DNA from 4 places in the Nonomuraea sp. NPDC050451 genome. Region 4 is predicted to be linked to each of the others. Evidence: riboswitches for the same ligand, from Rfam matches in the RefSeq annotation. Region 4 holds a riboswitch; each other region holds the start of a gene.
The links. Region 4 has a riboswitch for cyclic di-AMP ahead of ACIBI9_RS43565 (hypothetical protein). Riboswitches for the same ligand answer to the same signal wherever they lie in the genome.

Region 1: it holds a riboswitch for cyclic di-AMP, as region 4 does, so the genes downstream of both, ACIBI9_RS42905 (C40 family peptidase) here and ACIBI9_RS43565 (hypothetical protein) in region 4, are expected to answer to the same signal.
Region 2: it holds a riboswitch for cyclic di-AMP, as region 4 does, so the genes downstream of both, ACIBI9_RS24510 (NlpC/P60 family protein) here and ACIBI9_RS43565 (hypothetical protein) in region 4, are expected to answer to the same signal.
Region 3: it holds a riboswitch for cyclic di-AMP, as region 4 does, so the genes downstream of both, ACIBI9_RS32710 (glycoside hydrolase family 25 protein) here and ACIBI9_RS43565 (hypothetical protein) in region 4, are expected to answer to the same signal.

What each region holds. Positions count from the first base shown of each region.
Region 1 covers NZ_JBITHZ010000021.1:95,694-99,140, forward strand. Annotated here, with positions in the region: gene ACIBI9_RS42895 (branched-chain amino acid aminotransferase) at 1-474, opposite strand, end outside; gene ACIBI9_RS42900 (3-isopropylmalate dehydrogenase) at 690-1,736, opposite strand; cyclic di-AMP (ydaO/yuaA leader) riboswitch at 1,837-1,981, shown strand; gene ACIBI9_RS42905 (C40 family peptidase) at 2,159-2,560, shown strand; gene ACIBI9_RS42910 (ROK family protein) at 2,592-3,447, opposite strand, start outside.
Region 2 covers NZ_JBITHZ010000007.1:318,242-321,688, reverse strand. Annotated here, with positions in the region: gene ACIBI9_RS24520 (winged helix-turn-helix transcriptional regulator) at 1-82, shown strand, start outside; gene ACIBI9_RS24515 (LuxR C-terminal-related transcriptional regulator) at 725-937, shown strand; gene ACIBI9_RS24510 (NlpC/P60 family protein) at 965-1,915, opposite strand; cyclic di-AMP (ydaO/yuaA leader) riboswitch at 2,011-2,160, opposite strand; gene ACIBI9_RS24505 (amino-acid N-acetyltransferase) at 2,438-3,007, shown strand; gene ACIBI9_RS24500 (RDD family protein) at 3,093-3,447, shown strand, end outside.
Region 3 covers NZ_JBITHZ010000012.1:154,958-158,404, reverse strand. Annotated here, with positions in the region: gene ACIBI9_RS32715 (rhodanese-like domain-containing protein) at 1-844, shown strand, start outside; cyclic di-AMP (ydaO/yuaA leader) riboswitch at 1,686-1,829, shown strand; gene ACIBI9_RS32710 (glycoside hydrolase family 25 protein) at 1,842-2,606, shown strand; gene ACIBI9_RS32705 (DUF4142 domain-containing protein) at 2,910-3,447, shown strand, end outside.
Region 4 covers NZ_JBITHZ010000022.1:39,424-42,870, forward strand. Annotated here, with positions in the region: gene ACIBI9_RS43550 (PadR family transcriptional regulator) at 27-428, opposite strand; gene ACIBI9_RS43555 (MFS transporter) at 455-1,561, shown strand; gene ACIBI9_RS43560 (DUF5302 domain-containing protein) at 1,610-1,810, shown strand; cyclic di-AMP (ydaO/yuaA leader) riboswitch at 1,977-2,111, shown strand; gene ACIBI9_RS43565 (hypothetical protein) at 2,298-2,987, shown strand; gene ACIBI9_RS43570 (alpha/beta hydrolase) at 3,026-3,447, shown strand, end outside.

The DNA of each region.
Region 1 (3,447 bases), on a different contig from region 4:
GACGCCGAGCCCCGCCTGGGTGGCGATCATGAAGGGACGCAGGTAGAGGCTGTGACCCTCGGTCGTGGGCACCCATTCCTTGTCGGTCTGGACGAGGAGCTCGAGCGACTCCACGAACGCCTCCTCCGGCAGCTCCGGCATGGCCATCCGGAGCGCGGAGCGGTTGAAGCGGCCGGCGTTCGCGTACGGGCGGAACGCGACGATCGAGCCGTTGATCTGGCGGTAGGCCTTGAGCCCCTCGAACAGCTCCTGCGCGTAGTGGAAGACCGAGGTGGCCGGGTCGAGCGAGAGCGGGCCGTACGGCAGGAGCTTCGCGTCGTGCCAGCCCTGCCCCTCGGTGTAGTCGATCGAGATCATGTGATCCGTGAAGGTCTGCCCGAAACCGGGGTTCGCCAGTACCTGCTCCCGCTCGGCCGCAGTGCGAGCGTGGTCGGATAGCTGCACGTCGAAGCTGAGCTTCTGAGCGATGGTCATGACGGAGGTCCTTCTCTCTGCGAATCTGCCCAAATCTACAGAAAACTGCGGATCGGCGCTGATGGGCGGGCGCTGCCCGGAAGGCAGCCCCGTACTTCCTATTGTCTCGCTATATGGGATGGCAAGCGGCCAATGGGGCGATCAGCCCTTTTGGACGCAAAAAAGCGCCTGGCGGCCCTCTTCGGACCACCAGGCGCGTTGGAGGCTAGGCGGTCCTAGCCGGATACTCGCGCGGTGATGTCGTCACCGATCTCGTGGGTGGTGCGACCCGCCCAGCCGGCCAGCCGTTCGAGGATGTCGTCGGCGACCGCCTGCTCGACCTTGGCCGCCTCGGCGTGCAGGCCGAGGTGGTCGAGGAGCATGGCGACGGACAGGATGGTCGCGGTGGGGTCGGCCTTGCCCTGGCCGGCGATGTCGGGGGCGCTGCCGTGCACCGGCTCGAACATGCTCGGCGCGGACCGCTCGGGGTTGATGTTGCCGCTGGCGGCCAGGCCGATGCCGCCCGCGATGGCGGCGCCCAGGTCGGTGATGATGTCACCGAACAGGTTGTCGGTGACGACCACGTCGAACCGCTCCGGCTGGCTCACGAAGAACATCGAGGCCGCGTCGATGTGGCAGTAGTCGGTCGTGACGTCGGGGTATTCCGCCGCCAGGCGGTTGACCGTGCGCTGCCACAGGTCACCGGCGTAGGTGAGGACGTTGGTCTTGTGGACGAGCGTCAGCTTCTTGCGCGGCCGCGTGACGGCCTTCTCGAACGCGTAGCGCACCACGCGCTCGACACCGTAGGCGGTGTTGAGCGACTCCTGGGTGGCGATCTCGTGCGGGGTGCCGCGCCGCATGGCGCCGCCGGTGCCCGCGTAGAGGCCCTCGGTGCCCTCGCGGACGACGATCATGTCGATGTTCTCCGCCGGCGTGTCGGCCAGCGGGGTCGCCACGCCGGGGAACAGCTTGACCGGGCGCAGGTTGACGTAGTGGTCGAACTCGAAGCGGAGCCGGAGCAGCAGATCGCGCTCGAGGATGCCTGGCGGCACACTGGGGTCGCCCACGGCGCCGAGCAGGATCGCGTCGTAGCCGCGCAGCTCTTCGAGCACGGCGTCGGGCAGCGTCTCACCGGTACGGTGATAGCGTGCGGCTCCCAGGTCGTAGTGAGTGGGCTCGATCTTCGTGCCGACTGCCTCCAGGACCTTGAGCCCTTCGGCCACGACCTCGGTGCCGATCCCATCGCCGGGGATGACGGCCAGACGGATGTTACGCGACTCCATGGGCCGTACCTTACCGCGTCGTCTCGACTGACGAACACTTCATCTCATTTTTCGGACGCCCTCTTTGTCCGTATTGCGGTTCTTTGACCGTTTCGTTAAAGTCACCGACCAGCCTAATCCGCGCAGCCGCTGCGTGGAGTCGGGGACCCAACTTCCCCCTGGGGCGAGTCGGCACCCCCATGCCGTAGGGCTACTTCCAGGCCCGAGCCCGTCAGCTAACCCGGCCGGCCGTATGGAAGGACAGACCCCTGTCTCGAATCGCCATTGTCCTGGCGGCGGGCGCCGCCGGGCTCATCCTGGCCTCCCCAGCCCATGCCTCGACCAAGATCGACGACCCCACCACTCTGACCGGCAACCAGATCAAGGACATCCAGGAGAAACAGGCCCCGAAGCCCGCCTGGAAGATCGCCATCAAGTACGCCATGAGCAAGCGCGGCACACCGTACGTGTGGGGCGGCGCCAGCCCGAGCGGATACGACTGCTCCGGACTCATGCTCAGGGCGTACGAGCACGCCGGAATCGAACTCCCCCGCACCGCGGCCGAACAGTACGGCGCGTTCGGCAGAAAGATCGCCTGGAAGGACCTCAAACCCGGCGATCTGGTCTTCTTCCACGGCCTCGGGCATGTCGGGATGATCTCCCGGCCCGGCTACATGGTCCACTCCCCGCGCACGGGAGACGTGGTCAAGGAAGAGCGCCTGACCTCCTGGCGCAGGGACTCCTTCGTGGGGGGCGTCCGCCCTGACCCCAAGGGCGTACGGCTCTGGACCAAGCTCAAGAAGGAGCGCGACGAAACGCCCACCACTCTCACGGCCACCCTGTAGGAGGCTTCCGCGTCCGCCTCCCCGCGTGCGGTCAGGGGAGGCGGGCGTCGAAGATGAGGTCCCATGCGCGGGCCCTGGCGCGGGCCACCGCGCCCAGCAGGACGCCGCTGTCTCCCAGTGTGCTGGCCACCACCGACGGCCGCAGCGGGCCGAGCTCGGCGATGCGGCCCTCGATGGCCTCCCCCAGGAGATCCAGGTTGCGGCCCACGCCGCCGCTGAGCACGATCACCTCCGGATCCAGCACGGCCGCCACCGCCACCAGCAGGCCGCCGATGCGGCGCCCCTCGGCCTCCACCACCGAGCGGGCGACGCCGTCGCCGGAGGCCGCCGCGGCGAAGACCTTCTTGGCCGTCTCCAGGCTCAGGCCGGCGGCGCGGGCCGCGCGGACCACCCCGGGCGCGGCGGCCACCGCCTCCGTGGCACCGTGGGCCAGGGCGTCGCCGGCCGACGGCGGGGGGTCCTCGGCCGCGGGCAGGTACGAGACCTCCCCCGCCGCCCCCCGGGCGCCCACGTACAGCTCGCCGTTGATCACGATGCCCATGCCGACGCCGGTGCCGATGGACACCAGCGCGAAGTTGGACTTGCCGCGCCCCGCACCATGCACGTGCTCGGCGACGGCGGCCAGGTTGATGTCGTTCTCGATGACGAGGTCGACCTCCAGCGCGGCGCGCAGGCGCTCGGCCAGATCGGGGCCGGGCAGGTTGGGGGCGAACTCCAGGCGTCCGAGCGCCGAGTCGTACACGCCGGGCGATCCGACGACGGCGCAGGCGATGGCGGGCCAGTCGACGTCGGCCTCGCGGGCGGCGGCCCGGCACAGCTGCCCGACCAGCACGGCCAGCTCGGCGGAGGTGAGGGCGGTGTTGCGCCCGTCTCTCCGGCCGGCGAAG
Region 2 (3,447 bases), on a different contig from region 4:
GGCCGCGATCAAGAGCTGGGCCGAGACGCACATGGAGGACGTCGAGGCCGCCAGGGACCGCTACGACGCCACCAACGCCTGAGCGATCATCGCCGTCGCGAATCCGGCTTCCGGGCCGCCCGGTTTCCGATCCGAAGCCGCTTGTAAGCATCGCGTCAAGGCCGCCGAGGCATGGGGCCGGGAGCGTCCGCCGCGCCCAGGCCACCTCCGTGATCGTGCCTGGTACGCGTACCCGGAAACGAGATCGTCCGGCCCGGCGGGTGGAGTGGGACGCCCGCCGCGCGGCCGGCTGCCGGTCGCAACCCGCGGTGGCAATTGTCCCGGCGGATTGATCCAATTGCCTTAATCAACTGCCTGACCTGGGTTGTCGGATCGTGTGGTGACGTCGTACAAAGCGAGCGATTGGTGGCTCGCCGTGCGCCGGAAAGATCGCGCCGCGGACGCGTGCCCAGCGATAACGAGGGTATCGATCATGTGGAATATCCATGGCGAACTGATCGAAAACTGGAACGCTGGTCAGGGCTATTCCGGAAGCCCCAATGTGATCACTCTACGTTCTGACATATCGCGAGTGCGTCATATATAGCGGATCATGTCAATAGCGCTCGTCAAGTGCGGCGATTGTCATGCTTGACGACCTTTCCAGGATGCGTTTACCGTCTGCGAGGAGCGGCTTCGGCCCGTCTGTGAGGTCCGAGTTCTGCTGTTGGGGGGAGGGCTCCCGATGGATGTGCTCACTGAAGGCGTTGAGCTCAGCCATGCTGATTTGGCGCTGCTGGCGGAGTTGGCCAAGGGAGTCACGGTCGATCGGGTAGGGCGGCGGCTGGATATCAGCGGGCGCACGGTACGCCGAAGGCTGCGGGGCATCTGCGATCGCATAGGCGTGGCCACGGCGATCGAGGCCGTGGCCTGGGCAGCCCGCCGCCAGCTGATCTAGCCGCGGCGGACCGCCGGGGTGCCGCGCTCAGTCGGCGATGCGCACCGCGCCGGCGAACGGCCGCCTCGCGATCGACGCGATCCGTACGACGTCACCCGTCTGCGGGGCGTGCACCATCATGCCCCCGCCGATGTAGATGCCCACGTGGTGCAGGTCGCTGTAGAAGAACACCAGATCGCCCGGCCGGAGTTCCTCGCGCGAGATGTGCCGGCCGGCCGTCCACTGGTCGCCGGTGTAGTGCGGCAGCGAGATGCCCACCCGCTGGAACGCGGCCATGACGAGCCCGGAGCAGTCGTAGGAGCCGGGGCCCTCGGCGCCCCAGACGTACGGCTTGAGCTGCTGCGTGAGCGCCCAGCGCGCGGCCTCCGCGGCCTTCCCCGAGCCCGGGATCGGCAGGTTGACGCGCACGGCACGCGTGCCGGGGCGTCCGGCCTCGCCCAGGGCCCGCCTGAACAGGCTGCTCTCGACCTTCGCCACCAGCTTCGTGATCTTGTCGCGCTTGGTGTCGAGCTCGGTGACGAGCTTCTGGACCTCGTCGATGCGGGCCGTGGCGCTCTCCTTGGCGCGGGTGGCCGTGTCCATCGCCTTGGTGAGCTGGTTGATCTCCTCGCCCTGCTCGGTCTGCAGCGCGTACGAGGTCGCGGCGCGGTTGAGGAAGCCCTCGGGGTCGTCGGAGGTGGCGAAGGCGAGGGTCTTCAGGCCACCGGTGATGTAGGCGTTCTGGGCCAGCGCGACGGCCTTCGCGCGCTTGGCGGCCAGATCCGACTCGCTGCTCGTCAACGTCTTCTGCGCGGACTCAGCGGCCTTCTTGGCGGTCTTGAGCTTCTCCCGCTGGCCGTTGTACTGCTCGGTCAGCGTCTCGATGTCGGTGTGCAGCTTCGTGGCCTGGTCGGCGAGCTCTTTCAGCGTGGGTTCGGGATCCGCGGACGCCGAACCGACGGGGATGGCGAACAGCAGCGCGGCGACTGTGAGACTCACCACACCGAAGCGGCGCGGTCGCCGAGCCCGTTCCGGAGGGCGGGCGTGCTTGCCCGCCGACTTCCCCCCACCGCTGAGCGTGGGCTTCACCAACCAGCTCCTCTCGTCGACGCCTACCGGGTTAGCTGACGGGTTCGGGCCGGAGCAGCCCTACCGAGAGACTCGGATTCACCCCAGTGGTGGCGTCGGAGGTCGCCACCGGCGGTTCCCCGGCTTCCCTTGCGAGAATTGGGCGTGTCTCCCGCGCGACACGCGGGGAACATTGTCGCTGGACACTAATGCACTCCGGGTTCGTGCTCAACCAGAACTGCCAAGTCTGTAGAGGTTTCACAACCGAAGGGTCACAAGGTGATCTCGTGGGCACCCGTGCAGAACAGGCCCTATGCCCCATTTGTCCGCGCTTTCGGCGGGCGCGAGCTGGCCGCGCCCACCCCGTGCCGATCTGACCACGAGATGTAACAAGATGGGCCGAGACATGGGAGTTAGGGCTGAGCCGTAATGAGATCTGTACCCTGGAGAACCATGGAGCAGGTGGCCGAGCTGACAGTGCCCGAGACCGCGGTGGTGGTCCGGCGTGCCCGCACGCCCGACGTGCGCATGGTCAGGCGCCTGGTCGACACCTACGCGGGGGCGGGGCCGCGGCTCCTTGAGAAGGCCACGGTGACCCTGTACGAGGACGTACAGGAGTTCTGGGTGGCCGAGCGAGGCGGGCAGGTCGTCGGCTGCGGCGCGCTCCACGTGCTCTGGGAGGACCTCGCCGAGGTCCGCACGGTGGCGGTGGATCCCGAGTGCCGGGGGATGGGCGTCGGCTACCGGATCGTCTCCGCGCTCATCCAGCAGGCTAAGGATTTGGGTCTGCGACGTGTATTCTGTCTGACTTTTGAGGTCGACTTCTTCGCGCGGCTCGGGTTCCGCCCGATTCAGGGCACACCGGTCTCGCCCGAGGTCTACGCCGAACTGCTGGCCTCGTACGACGAGGGTGTGGCGGAGTTTTTGGATCTTGAACACGTCAAGCCGAACACGCTGGGAAACACCCGCATGCTGCTCCACCTGACATCGGGTGACGTGGACCTTGACCAGATGGAAAGGTGATTGTTGATACCTATGTCGATACGTTGGGCAGCACAGGCATGTGTCCTGACACGTGCCACATGCGCACTCGAAGCGAGGTGACACGGTGAGCACCGGACAGCCGCCGTATCCACAGGACGAATCCGGCGACAACTCTGCGCCTCCCTATTACGGGCAGCAGAACCAGGGCCGCCACCCCGGCGAGCCCGACCCGGACGCGACTGTGATCGGCTACCGGGCGGACGACGCCTATGGGCAGCAGGGCTATGGCCAGCAGCCCCAGTACGGTCAGCAACAGCAGTACGGTCAGCAACCCCAGTACGGCCAGCAGCAGTACGGCCAGCAACCCCAGTACGGACAGCAGCAGCAGTCCCAGCCCGGCTACGGCCAGCAGGCCCAGCAGGGCTACGGCCAGCAGCCCCAGTACGGCCAGCAACCCCAGTCCCAGCCGGACTACGGCC
Region 3 (3,447 bases), on a different contig from region 4:
CGGCAGCTTCTGCGCGGCCACGCAGTCCGGCGCGTCCGCCTCGACCATCGGCCGGGAGAAGGACGTCAACGCGGTGCTGCGGATGGAGGCCGACGACTTCGTCGCCCACATCCTGGAGGGCCTGGACGCCTACCCCGCCTATTACGCCCATATGGGCGCGCGCAACGCCGCCGGCGGGGAGCCGATCGACCTGACCCCGGTACGGCCGGCCGACAGCGCGGAGCTGCTGGCCCGCCTGCGGGCGGGCGAATGGGTGGTGGACCTGCGCTCACGCAAGGCGTTCGCGGACCGGCACCTGGCCGGCACGCTCAGCTTCGGCCTGGACGGGCCGATGGCGACCTGGCTGGGCTGGCTGGCCCCTTGGGGCACGCCCCTCACGCTGCTCGGCGAGTCGGCCGAGCAGGTCGCCGCCGCCCAGCGCGAGCTGGCCCGCATCGGCATAGACCGCCCGGCCGCAGCCGCGACCGGTACCGTCGAGCAGTGGGCCGGTCACGACCAGGGCCTGATCGCCGGGCTGGCCACCGCGAGCTTCGCCGACCTGGCCGCCGCTCGCGCGGAGGGACCGGCCGGCGGCCCGCCCGTCCTGGACGTGCGGATGGGCAACGAATGGCGGGCCGGGCACGTGGCCGGCGCCGTACACATCCCGCTGCCCGAGCTGCCGGGGCGCCTGGCCGAGGTGCCGGAGGGAACGGTGGGGGTGCACTGCGGCACCGGCTACCGGGCCGCGGCGGCCGCGAGCCTGCTGGCCCGCAGCGGCCGCCAGGTGGTCCACATCGACGACGCCTACTCCCAGGCCGCCGACGCCGGCCTGTCCATCGCCACTCCCGACGAGGACCCCTCTTGACCACCCTCGGCACGGCGGCGCTGGGCCGCCTGCCGGGATCCGGCGACGCGCCGCCGTCCGCGCCCGGGGCGAGTTCGAGACCGCCCCGGGGTGTGCCTCTTCCGCCTGCCGCGCAAGCGTCTCGACGAGCTGCGGCCCTACTGGACGTGAGCGCGTCGAGCGAACCGCTTGACGCGGACGGCGAACTCGCGCCACACCACCCACCCCGGACGGCGAACGCGCGTCACGCCACGCACGCCGTCCCCCGGCGCGGGCCATCGACCGTAGGCTCGGCCACCCACGACGGCGCGGCCACGACCGCGACCGGACCGCCGCTCCTGCCGGCGCACCTGCCGCCGAATCGGGCCGCCACGCCGGGCCGCATGTACAGCCGAGCTGTCGCGCAGGCGCCTGCACGGTCGAGCACTCCGCCGTGCAGGCGCCTGTGCGGTCAAGCGCTCGAGCCAGTCGGCAGTGTGCTGATCGTGCCCGACGAGCGGCCTCCCCGAGGCGCCAGGCACGGCGGTGCTGGTCGGCCGGGAACGTCGAAGGTCACGGTTACCCATAGAACGACATTTAGTCACAATGGCAACGCACGAATAGTCTGCCCCACCTGTGCCGAGATCGTAGGGCGCGGAAGCAACGGCCCCGATTTTTTGCCCACTCCCAGAACCCCTACAGGCACGGCGTTCCAGCGCCACCCAGTCGCCAACACCCGCGAATCCCATTTGCACTACTTGCACTATCTATGGGCATATGTCTATCTTTTGCCTAGTCGCGGCACAGATGTGGCCACCTTTCGTCGCATCGTTGCCGCTTCGTTGACCGGACCGTGCGCTGACCGAAGAAGCTCTTCAGGGACAGCGTTCGGCCGCCGAATCCGCGCCTCGCGGAGCCGGGGACCCATCTTCTCGGGGTGAATCGGACGCCAGCCCACGCTGCGCCCGTAGGGCACTTCCAGGCCCGAACCCGTCAGCTAACCCGGTAGGCGGTATGGAAGCAAGGAGTCAATGCCGTCATGCCCAAGCCTCGGCTTGCCACAATCGCCCGTACCCTCAAGAATCAACACGATCTTCTCACCAGGTACTTCAGCTTCGCCGTCGCCGGCGCGATCCTCGCCGGAACCACCACCATCGCCGGCCTGGCTTTCGCCTCGCCCGAGCAGGGCCCGGTGGAAGCACCTCGGCATGGGACCGAATCTCTCATCTACGGCCTGGACATCTCCAATTACGAGCCCCTGTACGACTGGAACGCCAGTCCGGCCAAGTTCGGCATCATCAAGGCCACCGAGGGCACGGACTTCCGCGATGCCTCATTCGCCAGGCACTGGCGCGAGCTGGGCAAGAAGGGGATCGTGCGCGGGGCGTACCACTACGGCCACCCCCGCAACAATCCCGTCGCGGAGGCCGAGCACTTCCTGTCCGTGTTGAACTCGCAGCCCGCCGAGGCCGGCGACCTGCTGGTCCTCGACCTGGAGACCACGGACGGCAAATCCGTCGCCGAGGTCAACGCCTGGGCCAAGACGTGGCTGTCGTACGTGAAGGCCAAGACGGGAATCACCCCGATGTTCTACAGCGGCTGGAACTTCGCCAACAAGTACGGCAAGGGCCTGGCCCAGTACCCGCTGTGGGTCGCCCACTACAGCAGGGCCAAGGGCGCGATCACCCCGCCCGCCGACTGGAAGTCCTGGACCATCCACCAGTACTCCGAGTCCCCTGTCGACCAGAACGTCTCCGCGCTGACCGCCGACCAGTTGCGCGACCTGGGCCGCCGCACTGCCTGAGCAAGCAAGGCGAGAGCCGTCACTGCGATCAACTCCTCCCGGGTGAACGACTCTCGCACAACGTGCTCCTCCTGGCCCGGAGGAGCACGCGGTAGACGCCTCGATGGCGCCGGCGAACTCGCCGTCATCCGCCTCGGGCAGCGGCATGGCGGCCGGTCGTCGACGTGAGCAGCAGCCGGCAGTCTTGCCCAATGCAAATCTTGCACACTGCCATGAACACTCCCGCACCCCTTCCGCGTATCCCTCAGTGACCGGCGCCACTCACGAAGGCCGCATCGAAGGACCGGAAGGGGATGACGGCGTATGCGACTCCTCGACAGCCGTCGCGCTCTCATCAGTTGCGGCATTGCCGCCCTCTGCACTCTGACCGCCTGCGCCGGCTACACGCCGACGCCCGTCGCCGACACCGCCGGCCTCAACACCGAGCCGACCGTCATCGACACCGCCACGGACACCGACACCGACACCGACACCGACACCGGGCCAACCGCCACCGACACCGAGCCGGCCGACGCGCCCACCGTCCAAGCAGTGGAGGACGAGCCGGAGACCGGCACCCGGCAGACCAAATGGGGACCGCTGTCGGAGGCCGACCAGGAGCTCATCAAGAAGGTCCGGCTCGCCAGCCTGTGGGAGATGCCCATGGCGCAGGACGCGATACAGCGGGCCGACAGCGCCCGCGTCCGCCAGATCAGCAAGGAGATCGCGGCTCAGCACCACGTGCTCGACCGGCAAGTTCGCGACCTGGCCGCCAAGCTGAAGGTCAAACTGCCGGTGAAGCCCACAGATCAGCAACAGGACTGGATGGCCGATATTTCCGGCAGGTCCGGATCCGCCTATG
Region 4 (3,447 bases):
AACACCAGGAACGGAGTGGTTCCCCTTTACCTGAGGCCCCTGAGGGCGGCCAGGGTCTCCTCGGCCCACTCGATGCCGGTGCGGACCTGGGCCAGCCCGAGCCGCAGCGCGTAGCGGCCGGAGCCGTCCCCGGGCTGGCAGTCCAGGGCCACCAGCCGGGCCTCGTACCCGGCCTTGATCCGCTCGACCACCGCGATCGCCTCCTCCGTGGACAGCAGCGGCAGCAGGAACGCCTGCAGCGCGGTCTCGTTGCGTACGACGAAGACCGGTTCGTGCTCCACCAGCCACGTGTGCAGCTCCCGCGCCCCCTCGGGGGTGATCGTGTAGATCTTGCGCCCCCTCGCGCCCTCGGACGAGGCCGCCACCAGGCCGTCGGCCGCCATCTTCACCAGCTCGGGATAGATCTGCGTGTGCCCGGCCTGCCACACGTGGTTGAGCGAGCGCGGGCGCGCTCCTGCCGCTGTCGATGGCGTTGGTGATGGAGATGTTCCCGCCCGGTACGAACGGCGCCCGAGTCCAGGGCGCGCTCGGCGGCGTGATGGGGCTGACGTACCTGGCCGGGCCGTTCCTGGGCGGGCTGTTCACCGACCATGCGACCTGGCGCTGGGCCTTCTACGTGAACGTGCCGCTCGGCCTCGTGTTGATCGCGATCGTCGCGCGCCGCCTGCCGAACCGGCCGGGCGTGGGCGGCGGCGGGCGCCCCGACTACGCGGGCATCGCGGTCTTCACCGTGGCCATCAGCGCGCTGCTGCTGGGCCTGACGGAGAAGGGTCTGGACGGCCACACCTGGAACGACGCCGCCGTGGCCGGGCCGATCGTGCTGGCGGCCGCGTTGCTGGCGGTGTTCGTGCTGGTCGAGAGGCGGGCGGTCAGCCCGATCATGCCCATGCACCTGTTCGGCAACCGCACCTACACGCTCGTGAACGTCACGTCGTTCTTCACGGCCTTCTGCATGTACGCCGGCGTGGTGTTCCTGCCGCGTTACTTCCAGGAGTCCCTCGGCGTCAGCGCCACCGAGTCCGGGCTGAGGATCTACCCGATGACGCTGGCCATGGTCGTGGGCAGCGTCGTCATGGGCGCGCTCATGTCCAGGACGAGGGTCTACAAGCCGTGGCTGGTCGCCTCCCCGTTCCTGCTCGTCGCGGGCACCCTGCTCTGCCTGAACCTGACCGCGCACACCGACGGGCTGCTGCTGGCCGGCTGGATGCTGCTGATCGGGCTGGGCATGGGCCCGATGTTGTCCGGGCTGACCGTGGCCTCCCAGCAGTCCGTCGAGCCGCAGTACATCGGCGTCGCCTCGGCGAACCTGACCTTCTTCCGCCAGATCGGCGGCTCCGTGGCGCTGGCCGTCGGCGGCACCCTCTACACCTCGACGGTCACCGCGGACGCGCCCGCGCACGGGCTGGCCGCCGCGCACGCCTCCGCCGCGGCGGCGGTCATCCCGTCGCTGGGGGTGGCGGGGGCGCTGCTCGCCCTGGTGGCGCTGGTGGCGATGCCGGCCAGGCGGTTGGAGGTGCCCGCCACGCCGGAGAGCAGGGCGGAGGCCAGTTTCGCGTCATAAGCGGCGCCGTGCGAAGCTGTGATAGTCCCCAACACCATGGAGGTCCTCATGGCGGATACACCGGAGCCGGAAGTCAGCGAGACTCCCGAGGACGAGTTGAAGCGCAAGTTCCGCGAGGCGCTGGAGCGCAAGCGCGGCCAGCACGCGGGCTCGGGCGCGGGTGGCAAGGGCGGCGACCCATCAAAGATCCACGGGACGCATGGTCCGGCTGCGAGTAAAAGATCGTTCAGGCGCAAGAGCGGCGGCTGAGGCCGGGAATTTCAAGGGGGTACGGCAATGCCGTGCCCCCTTTCTCTATGCCCGGGGACAGGTAGATCTTTACACCGATTCATGACGAACTGTTTGTGTTTGTCCGGAATACGTGGTTAGAGTGATGCCCACTTACCAGCCGGTGGCGTGGACCACAGAAGGAACCAGCCGGCTGGCGCCTAATCCCGATCACTCGGGAGCCGGGGACCCACCTCCCTGGGGTGAATCCGACCACGTGTCGGTAGGGCACCTCCACGCCCGAACCCGTCAGCTAACCCGGTAGGCGAGATGGAGAGGACATATGCATAACTTGAATGATCACGTAGAACATCCACACGGCGTGATGACGACCGCCCTCTGAGCGGTCCCTTCCCCAGGCTCGTTTCGCGCTCCGCGTAGCTTTCCCCCTTGTCAGGTGCTTTGCCCTGCTACGCCCTTTTTCAAGCGAGCGCAACCTCCCTGCCCCCTCGCGAAGGACTTACTTTTCATGTCTGCACGTTTTGGCCTGCGTACCCTCGCTCTGCTCACCGCCTCCACCGTCGGCGCGCTCACCATCGCCGGCACCGCGGCCCACGCCGACTCCAACACGGACGAGAAGGTCCTGCTCAAGGGCTCGACCACCGCTTCGTACTTCTGGGACGACGCCTCCGGCCGCGCCGGGGACACCGGCCTGCCCGCCAGTGGCAAGCCCATGCAGAAAGGCCTGGCCGCCAGCCCGAGCTGGCCGCTCATGACCGAGGGCTACGTGATCCACGACGGCAAGAAGCTGCCCTTCTTCGTCGGCGACCGCGGCCCGGGCGTGCCCTCCAACAACGGGGTCATGCTCGACCTGGACGGCAAGACGTTCGCGGAGCTGACCGGCGGCACGTTCAACATGGACACGCTCGGCGTCGACGGCAACGGCGGCGAGGGGCACATCAAGGTCGACTACGTCATCACCAAGTGGGGCAACGGTCCCGGCAAGAAGAACTACCCGGTCCCGTTCTCGACCGGCGCCTGGTCCGAACACGACGACAACCCGGCCGAGCCCCCGGCGGGCGCCGCGGCCGTGCCGCCCGCGCGCGAGGCCGGAGAGTGGAGCGCCGGCACGGGCGCCGTCGTGGCCAGCGCCGTGGCCGCGGTGGGCGGCGGCGTGGCGCTCGCCAGCGACCGCGTACGCAATCTCCTCAAGGGCTGAACTTTACGGACCTGGACCAGAATGTCATTCTGGTCCACGTGACCACCCGCGTAGCCGCGAACGGCATCGAAATCGCCTACGAGAGCTTCGGCTCGCACGAAGGACGCCCCCTGCTCCTCATCATGGGGCTCGGCGCGCAGCTCATCCACTGGGATGAAGGCCTCTGCGAGCTGCTGGCGGACCAGGGACACCACGTCGTACGGTTCGACAACCGCGACGCCGGCCTGTCCACCCACTTCCACGATCAGGGCGTTCCCGCGATGGGGGCGCCCTCGCCGTATCTGCTGGACGACCTGGCCGACGACGCGGCGGGACTCATGGACGCGCTGGGCTGGCCGGCCGCCCACGTGGTCGGGGCGTCGATGGGCGGCATGATCGCTCAGGCCCTGGCCATCCGCCACCCGGACCGGGTGCTGACCCTGACCTCGATCATGTCAACTCCCGGCCCCTCGGTGGCCCC